3 regions of the Micromonospora sp. NPDC049645 genome follow, and region 2 is predicted to be linked to each of the others. Evidence: riboswitches for the same ligand, from Rfam matches in the RefSeq annotation. Region 2 holds a riboswitch; each other region holds the start of a gene.
The links. Region 2 has a riboswitch for cyclic di-AMP ahead of AB0J33_RS01215 (NlpC/P60 family protein). Riboswitches for the same ligand answer to the same signal wherever they lie in the genome.
Positions count from the first base shown of each region.

Region 1: another riboswitch for cyclic di-AMP. It lies ahead of AB0J33_RS13520 (C39 family peptidase); the one in region 2 lies ahead of AB0J33_RS01215 (NlpC/P60 family protein).
Region 3: another riboswitch for cyclic di-AMP. It lies ahead of AB0J33_RS03400 (hypothetical protein); the one in region 2 lies ahead of AB0J33_RS01215 (NlpC/P60 family protein).

Region 1 is NZ_JBFAOI010000004.1:437,553-440,820, reverse strand. It holds gene AB0J33_RS13525 (alpha/beta fold hydrolase) at 1-321, opposite strand, end outside; gene AB0J33_RS13520 (C39 family peptidase) at 487-1,329, opposite strand; cyclic di-AMP (ydaO/yuaA leader) riboswitch at 1,563-1,704, opposite strand; gene AB0J33_RS13515 (hypothetical protein) at 1,989-2,759, opposite strand; gene AB0J33_RS13510 (hypothetical protein) at 2,890-3,268, opposite strand, start outside.
Region 2 is NZ_JBFAOI010000001.1:253,174-256,441, reverse strand. It holds gene AB0J33_RS01225 (pyridoxamine 5'-phosphate oxidase family protein) at 1-5, opposite strand, end outside; gene dcd (dCTP deaminase) at 105-683, shown strand; gene AB0J33_RS01215 (NlpC/P60 family protein) at 797-1,837, opposite strand; cyclic di-AMP (ydaO/yuaA leader) riboswitch at 1,851-1,987, opposite strand; gene AB0J33_RS01210 (N-acetylmuramoyl-L-alanine amidase) at 2,223-3,268, shown strand, end outside.
Region 3 is NZ_JBFAOI010000001.1:712,034-715,301, forward strand. It holds gene AB0J33_RS03395 (carbonic anhydrase) at 1-657, shown strand, start outside; gene AB0J33_RS03400 (hypothetical protein) at 714-1,733, opposite strand; cyclic di-AMP (ydaO/yuaA leader) riboswitch at 1,738-1,868, opposite strand; gene AB0J33_RS03405 (YibE/F family protein) at 2,035-3,268, opposite strand, start outside.

The DNA of each region.
Region 1 (3,268 bases), on a different contig from region 2:
GACCACGGCGTCGACCGGGGTTCCGGCGTCGCGGGCGGCCAGCGCCAGACCCACCACCCCACCCAGCGAGTGCCCGAGCACGACGATCCGGTCGTCGGGGGCGAGGGCCTGCGCGATCCGCTCGGCGAGGCCCGCGAACGAGTACGACGGCAGCGGTGGCGCCCAGCCGTGGCCGGCGAGGTCCGGTGCCAGCCATCGTCCGGGCCAGTGCTGCTCGAGGTGCGGCGCCCAGGGCAGCCACACGTCACCGGTCGCCCCCATGCCGTGCAGCAGCAACAGGACCGGCCTACGGCCGCCGTGACCACCCGATTTCTCCACCACGGCCGCAGTCTCCCATGGTTCACGGCCGGGTACGAGAGTCGTCCTGCGCGCCGCCCCGGGACTTGAAGATCCACTGTGGAGTGGGTGCCCTGACTCGTCGACGAAGACGCCGCGGGCGCCGGCTCCTCGTGGGAGACGGCGCCCGCGGCGGTCAGCGTGCCCGGGTCAGGCGGAGTAGCCCCGGCTGGTGATCCAGTTGGCCAGGTCGATGGTGGTGATCCAGTACGACGGGTCGGCCGGGTTCGCCGAGTCGGCGATCCGCACGGTACGACCGTTGTCCTTGTAGCCCACGACGGCGATGTAGTGCCCGCCGCCGTACGAGTGCCAGCCGCCGTCGGTGTCGGTGGCGTCCCCGACGACGTTGGCCACGACGCCCCGGCCGTCGGTGATGGCCTCCACGACGTCGGCCTGGAGCCGGTCCATCTGCGCCGGGCTGGGCGCGCTGGGGAACATCCGGGTCTGGTACGGGGAACCCTTCACCTCGGCGTTGAGCACCCGGGTGGTGTCCTCGGCCGAGTTGGTGCCCATCTCGGTGGTGCCCAGCTCGGCGCCGAGCTCCTCCTGGGTGCGGTCGATGCCGGCGGCGCTGAGCGCGTTCCGGGTGGCCGCCGGTCCGCAGTTGTAGTAGGTGTTCTGCGCCTCGTAGTCGTAGTCGAGCACCTTGGTCGCGGGCGGCTTCGGTCGCTCCGGCTTGCGGGTCAGGTCCGGGTTGGCCTTGGCGGCGGGCGACGCGGCGGTGGTGGCCGGGGCGGCCGTGGTCGGCGCTGCGCTGGCCGAGGGGGACGCGTCCCGAACCTCGCCGCGGGAGGCGGCGACGTCGCTGCGCATCTCGGCGACCGTGGTCGCGGTGCGCTGCCCGGCCGGGGCGTCGTCGGCTGTGGTGAGCAGGGCGCCGGTGGTGGTGGCGATCGCGAGGGCCGCGGCGGAGGCGGCGACGATCTGGTACGGGCGCTCGGTGGCGAGGCGGCGGAGCTGACGCTTCAGGGTGTGCTTCACGGGGTCCTCCACGGATCGGGGGGAGAGCGGCACACCGGGGCCGGACCGGTATCCGGGCAGGCGCCAGCGCACGGACCGTGGTCCGCGGATGGTGAACCGCTCAGGGGAACGCCCGGCGCGGCCGGGCGGGAAGGGCGATGACCCGGGGGGTCAGCTCACCGTCGCTCGACGAATGAGCGGGTGCACCGCCACGCCGTGGAGGCGAAGGAACAACCGAGGGGTGGAAAGGTGCTGCACGAGGATGGGACTCCTTCCGACGCCGCCTACCGGGTTAGCTGACGGATTCGGGCGGGAAGATCGCCCTACCGCGGGCCGTGGCTCGCGGATTCACCCCGGACTTACTGGTGGGTCCCCGGTTCGTTGAACACGATTAAGCGGGTCGATGCGGCGTCGCGTCTTGCGATCGGTTACCGCACCGGACGGGACGACACTACTGGTGTCTGTGCGCCCTGCCAAGCCAGGTTCACCTGCGTAAACCTCAATTGGCGCGACAATTTCTGCGCGTATTGCCGATGATGCGACTCGATGGGACAACCGGTTACGGTGACGCCTGCGGGCGACAACCGGACAGGTCGCAGAGAACGGGACCGCAATCGCGGGAACAATGACGCCGCCCGCGCCGGACGTCCGATTTCGCAATGGCGTGACCGGCCTCACATCACGGATCGGGCTCAACTCACCCGGGCCGGGCGCCACCGTGCCACGACGGCGGGACGCAACGCGCCGGCCACCTTCCGGCGGGCGGGCACCGGAGTCGGGCGCAGCCGGGCCGCCGCCGCGTACGCCTCCTCGGCGAGGATACGAGCCGACTCGGCGGCCAGCTCCGCGTCGCGCCAGGCGGCCCGCTCACGGCTCGCGGCCACCTGGTAGTCGGCCAGCCGCGCATCCCGGATCACCCGGCTGATCAGCACCTCCTGCTCGACCGGGTGTCGGCGGGGATCCCAGCCGTGCCGGTGGCCGAACACGTCGCCGAGCTGCGCCATGGTCAGGTCGCCCCGCCAGTACGCGGCCATCGCGGCGCGGTGCAGGTAGCGCTCCCGGGCGGCGTACTCGGCAGGGGTGTGCGGGGTCTGCGGGGTGGGCAACGCCCCCGCGCCCGCGAACCGACGCGCGGCGGTGTCCGCCTCGTCGTAGCCGGCCCAGGCCAGTTCCATCCGCTCCTGAGCGGTCAGCCAGGCGGCGCGTCGCCGCCGGGCGGTGGTGGCCGCGCCGGCCGCGGCGACGGCCACTTCCTCGGCGTAGCGGCGCAGGTCGACAGCCTCGGCCGCGGCCACCTCCCGAGCGGTGGGCGCACTCGGGGGCGGGTCGTCCGTGGGCCGGTCCCGATCGGGACGGGCCACCAGCACGGTGAGCAGGCCCAGGGTCAGCAGGATCAGGGTGGACCAGATGGCGGCGGCCTGCGGCACCTCGGAAACGAACTGGTAGAAGACGACGGTCTCCATGGTCGGCACCTCGAAAGGAAAGCAGTGCGATGGGCCGCACCGGCCAGCGGGCCCACGGCGGGCCACGGGTCGGTGGGGTCGGAGCGGGTGGGTCGACAGGGCGCGGCGACGGGACGGTCGTCCCGGTGGCTCAGCGCCCGGGTGGACCCCGGGGTGCCTGACTGCTCGCGGGGTCGACGAGGGGCAGCCGGTCAGACTCGACCGCACCGACCGGCAACACGCCGGCCACGACGGTGCCCTGGTCGGCGGGGAGCGCCGCCGGCGCGTCGACCGATGGTGCCGGGGCGGCCCGCTCGGCGGCGACCGGTGGGATCACCGGGGCGGACCGGGCGGTGCCCTGCGCCCCGGTGTGCCGGCTGGACGCCGCCAGCGGCCCGGCAGCAACGAAGAAGGCAGGCACCGCGCTCGGGGTGGAGGTCGCGCTCGGGGCGGGCGCCGCGGCCGTTGCCGGGCCCGCGCCGAGCGTCAGGGCCGCGACGACGGCGAGGCTGGTCAGCACCCGGGTCGCC
Region 2 (3,268 bases):
GCCATGTGGGCATTCTATCGAACAAATGTACGAGCAGCGACCTCGACGCGCTGGTCACCGGCACCGAATCCGGCCAGTTTCCGCAACGCGGCTATGGTGGTCCGATGCTGCTCTCCGACCGCGACCTGGTCTCCGAGATCAAGGCCGGCACGCTGGGCCTGGAACCGTTCGAGCCCACCCTGGTCCAACCGTCCAGCATCGACGTCCGACTCGACCGGCTGTTCCGGGTCTTCAACAACCACCTCTACACCCACATCGACCCCGCCATGCAACAGGACGACCTGACCTCGGCGGTCGAGGTGCCCGATGGCGAGCCGTTCGTGCTGCACCCGGGGGAGTTCGTGCTCGCCTCGACGCTGGAGGTCATCTCGCTGGGTGACCAGCTCGCCGGCCGGCTGGAGGGCAAGAGTTCCCTGGGCCGGCTCGGGCTGCTCACGCACTCCACCGCCGGTTTCATCGACCCGGGATTCTCCGGTCACGTGACGCTGGAACTCTCGAACGTGGCGAACCTGCCGATCACCCTGTGGCCGGGGATGAAGATCGGTCAGCTCTGCATCTTCCGGTTGTCGTCGCCGGCCGAGCACCCGTACGGCTCGGTGGTCTACGGCTCGCGCTACCAGGGGCAGCGGGGGCCGACGCCCAGCCGCGCCTGGCAGCACTGGCGCACCTGGCCCACCCGCTGAGGCCGAGGGCCGCACCCCCGCTCAGGGGCGAGGGCCGCACCCGCTGAGGCACGGCAGACAGACGACGAGGGCCCGCCGCGATGATCGCGGCGGGCCCTCCGGTCACTCGGGGATCAGCCTGGGCGGCCGTAGCTGTGGATCGGGCCGTCGTCGACCTTCTTCATCTTGACCGGCTGACCGGCCTGGGAGGCGTGCACCACCCAGCCGCCGCCGACGTACATGCCGACGTGGTGGATGTCGCTGTAGTAGAAGACCAGGTCGCCGGGGCGCAGGTCGCTCCTGCTGACGTTCTTCGTGACCCGGCTCTGCGCGGCGGCGTTGTGCGGCAGCGACACGCCGGCCTTCGCCCAGGCGGCCAGCATCAGCCCGGAGCAGTCGTACGAGTTGGGGCCCTCGGCTCCCCAGACGTAGGGCTTGCCGATCTGCGCGCAGGCGAACTTGACCGCGGTGCCCGCGGCGCCGCCGGGGTAGCTACCCGGGCAGGGCGCCGGGCGCAGCGGACCGCCTCCGCCGTTGCCGTACACCTTGAGGCGCAGCTTCTGCAGGCGGTCGATCTCTTCGTTGATCTGCTTCTTCTTCGCCGCCAACTGCGCTTCGGTGCGGGTCAGCTGGGCCACCATCTCGTCCAGCGGTGCCTTCTGCGCGGCCAGTTGGTCGCGCAGGTCGGCGACCTCGCGTACGTCCTTCTGCTGGTTGTGCGCGAACCGGTCGAGCATCTCCAGCTGGCCGACCACCTCGCTGGGCGACCGGCTGCCGAGCACCGCGTTGACGGTCGAGACGTTCTCGCCCTTGTAGGCGCGGACGGCCAGGGCGCTGACCTTGTCCATCGCGGCGTCGACCTGGCGCTCCAGCGGAGTGATCCGGGCGGCCAGCGCGTCGGCCTGCTTGCGCTTCACGGCCAGGTCGGCGCGGGTGGCGTTGTGCCGTTCGATGATCGGTTCGAGCTTGTTCCAGTCGGCGTCGATCTGGCGCTCGATCTCCGCGACGGACGGGTCGGCGTGGGCCGCCGTGGCGCTGCCGGTCAGGACGACGGCGACGCCGGCCAGCGCGGCGAGAGCGGTGGTGAAGCGGGACCAGCGTGGGCGCGGCACGATCGACGACGGGCCGGCTGGTGCCGACCGCTCGGACGACGGCCGCGGGGCATGGAGTGCCACCGGGGTTCCGTACTCCTTCTTCCTGACCGCCTACCGGGTTAGCTGACGGGTTCGGGCGGGAAGTCGGCGCCCTACCGCAAGTGGCTGCGGATTCACCCCGAGGGACCTGGGTCCCCGGTTCGCTCGGAAACGACTCGGCGGTGTCGGTCCGTTACCGCCCGGGCTGGGCGGAGCTGCTGTCGGGCCGACGAATGACCAGAGTAGAGACGCTTGTTACCGATCCGCAACCCATGCGGCCGTGACACTCCGTACCGATCGGGTGAGGTCACCGACCGTGTGTGAAGAAATCTTTCCACACGCTTCGATAGATAGAAAGGTATTGACGTGGACTCCCGCGCGGCGCGATGGTGACCTGACCTCACTCCGCGAGAATCTAGGGGGTTCGATGCACCATCCAACCCTGTCGACCGGCTGGCGCGTACTGCTCGCCGCCACCGTGGTCGCCGCCGCGACCACGGTGCCACTCTCCGTCGGCCCGGCCGCCGCCGCACCCACCACCGACCGTCAACAGCAGTATGCCGCAGCGGCCACCGAGTACGGCGTACCACCCGCCGTGCTGCTCGGCGTCTCCTATCTGGAGTCGCGCTGGGACAGCAACGCCGGCACACCGAGCACCAGCGGCGGCTACGGCCCGATGCACCTGACCGACGCCCGGCACGTGGCCGCCCTACCCGGGCGCGGCCACCACGACGGCGAGGCCGAGGACCCACGCGGTGACGACTCCCGTCCCGCCCGGGCGCCCGCGCCCCGACCGGTCGAGACTCCCGCGCCCTCCACCGCCGCGTTGCAGACGATGGACGCCGCCGCCTCGCTGACCGGCGCGGCCCCCGAGGCGTTGCGCACCGACGCGGGCGTCAACATCCGGGGCGGTGCCGCGCTGCTGAGCGCGTACCAGCGGGAGTTGGGCGCGCCGGTCGGCGCCGACACCGACCCGGCGGCCTGGTACGGCGCGGTGGCCCGCTACTCCGGCGCGGACAGCGCCGACGCCGCGGCGGCCTTCGCCGACGAGGTCTTCACCACCATCGGCGCGGGCGAGTCCCGGGTGACCGACGACGGCCAACGGATCACCCTGCCGGCCCGTGCGGTGCGGCCCGAGCGTTCCTGGTTGGACCGGCTGGGCCTGCGCCGCCTGGCCCGCCCGGACGGGGTGGAATGCCCGCGCACCATCTCCTGCGAGTGGATTCCGGCGCCCTACGAGGCGTTCGGCGACGGGGACTACGGCAACCACGACCTCTCCGACCGGCCCGCACGCCAGAAGATCGAATACATCGTCATCCACGACACCGAGGCGAGTTGGGCGACGACCCTGCAACTCGTCCAGGATCCGACCTACGTGAGCTGGCACTACTCGCTGCGCTCGGTCGACGGGCACATCGCCCAGCACGTGAAGACGAAGGACGTCGGCTGGCACGCCGGCAACTGGTACGTCAA
Region 3 (3,268 bases), 460 kb from region 2:
GAGCCGACCCAGGCGTACGCCGAACTGCTCGCCGGCAACCAGCGCTTCGTCGGTGGTGCCCCGCGCCACCCCAACCAGGACGCCGGGCACCGGGCCGCCGTGGCCGACGGGCAGCACCCGTTCGCGGTGATCGTCGGCTGCTCCGACTCCCGCCTGGCCGCCGAGATCATCTTTGATCGCGGGCTCGGTGACCTGTTCGTGGTCCGCACGGCCGGGCACACCACCGGCCCGGAGGTGCTCGGCAGCGTGGAGTACGCGGTGACCGTGCTCGGCACCCCGCTGGTGGTGGTGCTCGGCCACGACTCGTGCGGCGCCGTGCAGGCCGCCCGCGAGGCCGCCGCGACCGGTACCGCACCGAGCGGTCATCTGGGTGCGGTGGTCGACGCCGTGCTGCCCAGCCTGCGCCGGGCCGAGGCCGAGGGCGTGCACGACATCGACGGGATCGTCGACGTCCACATCGCACAGACCGTCGAGACGTTGCTCGGCCAATCCCCGGTGCTCGCCGAGGAGGTGGAGCGGGGGCGGTGCGCGGTGGTGGGTGTGTCGTACCGGCTCGCCGCCGGCGCGGTGCGCCCGGTGGCCGCCGTGCCGGCGAGCTTCGCGACGCTCGACGGCCCGACCGAAGCGACGGACCCGGCCGCGCCCGCCGCCGTCTGACACGACGAGGGCCGCTCCGCGTGACGCGGAACGGCCCTCGACTTGAATCGTGCGGGTCAGAGCAGCGACATGTGCACGTGGTCGGTGTGGTTCGACGGCCCGCTGTACGAACTCCAGCCGGTGGCGGGGAACCAGATCTGCCGGTTCCAGATCACGTAGTAGATGCCGAGCCGGTCGGCGTTACGGATGAGGAACGCGGCCACGTTGTTGCCGTACGTCCGGGTGTCCTCGTTGTGCCACGGGGAGAAGCCGCTCTTCTGTAGCGACCAGTCGCAGGCGCGGCCCTTCGGGTGCTCCCACGGCCCGCCGGAACGGTAGCAACCCACGAACCGGTTGAAGCCGGCCCGCTTGACCTCCTTGTACGCGTGCAGCGTGCGAGGGGTGACGCAGCCGGAGGTGGTGGGGTCGTCCTCGCTGCACGACTGGGGCTTCCAGTCCCCGTCGGCCGTGCGACCCGGGCCGATCCTCGCGACCGGGGAGGTGGCGTCCACCAGGCCGCCGGTGAAGCCCTTCCCACCGACCAGGGAGAGCGCCTTGTCGGCCTCGCTCTTCCGCTTGGCCATCAGGGCGGTCTGCTTCTGCTGCTCCCGAACCTCCGTGTCGAGGGCCAGCTTGGCCTGCTCGGCGCGGGCCTTCACCACGTTGACCTCGGAGAGCTTCTTCTCGTTGACCATGTTCATCTCGTCGAGCACCGCGGCGCGCTGGACGAACGAGTCGGGGGCGTCGCTCTCCAGCAGCATCGCGATCGCGCCGATCCGGCCGGTCCGGTACGCCTGGGCGGCGATCTGCCCGACCTGCGGGGCCAGCGCTGCCAGGTCGGCGTTGGCCCGGTCGACCTCGGCCGCCAGCTCACCCTGCCGCTTCTTGGATTTGTCCAACTTGGACTTTGCGGCGGAGTAGTCGCGGTTGGCCTGCTCGATGACGTCGTTGAGCAGCTTGGGCTCGCCGTCCTCCTCGTGCCCGGACGGCGTGGGGTTCGTCGGGGCGGCGTGCGCCGGGTGCGGCCCGGCGAGCACGGTCAGTGCGGCGATCACGGCCACCACGGGTGTCAACCAGCGGCGTAGGGGTGCCGTCACAATGTTCCCTTCCGTCGACCGCCGACCGGGTTAGCTGACGGGTTCGGGGCGGAAGCGGCCCCTACCGCTGACGCGGATTCACCCCACGTACCTGGGTCCCCGGCTCGCCGGCTGGCGATTGGGCGGCGGCACCGCAGGCGCCGCTTCGCGCCTTCATCGGTGACCGGCAGCGAGGTTACCCGAGAGTCGACCGGGTGAGCTACGCCTGGATGCCGACCAAAAGCGTCATTTCGCCATAGCGTTGCGTGACCAGTGACGTGGTTCTCAGGGTGGATGCCCGATCTGGTCACGCTGAGGAGTGTCACCATGCCGTATCCGTGCTCCTGTTCGACTCCGGCCACCGATCGGTGACCTCGGATGGGGGTGCGGTCCGCGTCCGGATCGGCTCGTCGGAGCCACCCGTACGCGGTGAGCTGAGGGCGGCCAGGGCCTCCGCGCGGTCCGGCTGGGGCCGGGACGTGGCAGCGTCGGCGGACGGTGTCGCACCGGCGCGTCCGGCGGCGGTGACCACCGCGGCCAGCCCGGTGGTCAGCGGCACCGCGGCGATCAGACCGAGGGTGGCGACCGCGCTGCGGACGATCTCCTGGGCGAGGAACTCACTGGTGAGGATCTGCCCGATCGGCCGGGCGTCGGCGGTGAGCAGGAGCAGCAGGGGGAGCGACGCGCCCGCGTACGCCAGGACGATGGTGTTGACGGTGGAGGCGATGTGCGCGCGGCCGACCCGGGTGGCCGCACGGTACAGCTGCAACCGGGTCAGCCCGGGGTTGGCGTTCGCCAGCTCGGTGACGGTGGCCGCCTGGGTGACCGTCACGTCGTCGAGCACCCCGAGGGATCCGATGATGATGCCGGCGAGCAGCAGACCGTGCAGGTCCACGTCGCCCTGGAACATCGACAGGGTGGTCGCCTCCTCGCTGCCGAAGCCGGTGAGGTGGGTCGCGGCCGTGGCGATGGTGGCGAGCACGCCGGTCAGCACCAGGCTGCCCAGGGTGCCGAGCACCGCGACCGAGGTCTGTGCGCTGACCCCGTGCGTCAGATAGAGGACCACGAACATGATCAGCGCCGCGCCGACCACCGCCACCAGCAACGGCGACCGGCCGGCGCCGATGCCCGGCAGCACGAAGGTGAGCAGGATGGCGAAGCTGGCGGCCAGCCCGGCCAGCGCGGCCAGTCCCCGCCACCTGCCGAACGCGACGATCGCGGCCGCGAAGACCACCGCCAGCCACATCATCTCGGTGCCGCGTTGGTGCTCCGCGATGTTCCAGTTGCTGACGCTCGGATCGGTCGGATCGGTCAGCTCGACCAGGATGACCTCGTCGCCCACCTCGACCCGAGGTGCGCCGGGTCCGTCGGGCACCGGCGTCCGTACCTGCTGGCCGGCGGTCGGCCCGTCGTCCACCCGGACGTCGACCGTGCCGCACCGCCCGCCACCGACCCTCGGTGTGCCCTCGGGGACCGACGGCGCCGGTGGGCACGGTTCGGTCACCACCCGGGTCACCGTGCCGGGATAGCGCGGAACGTCCGCGCCGCCGTCGGTC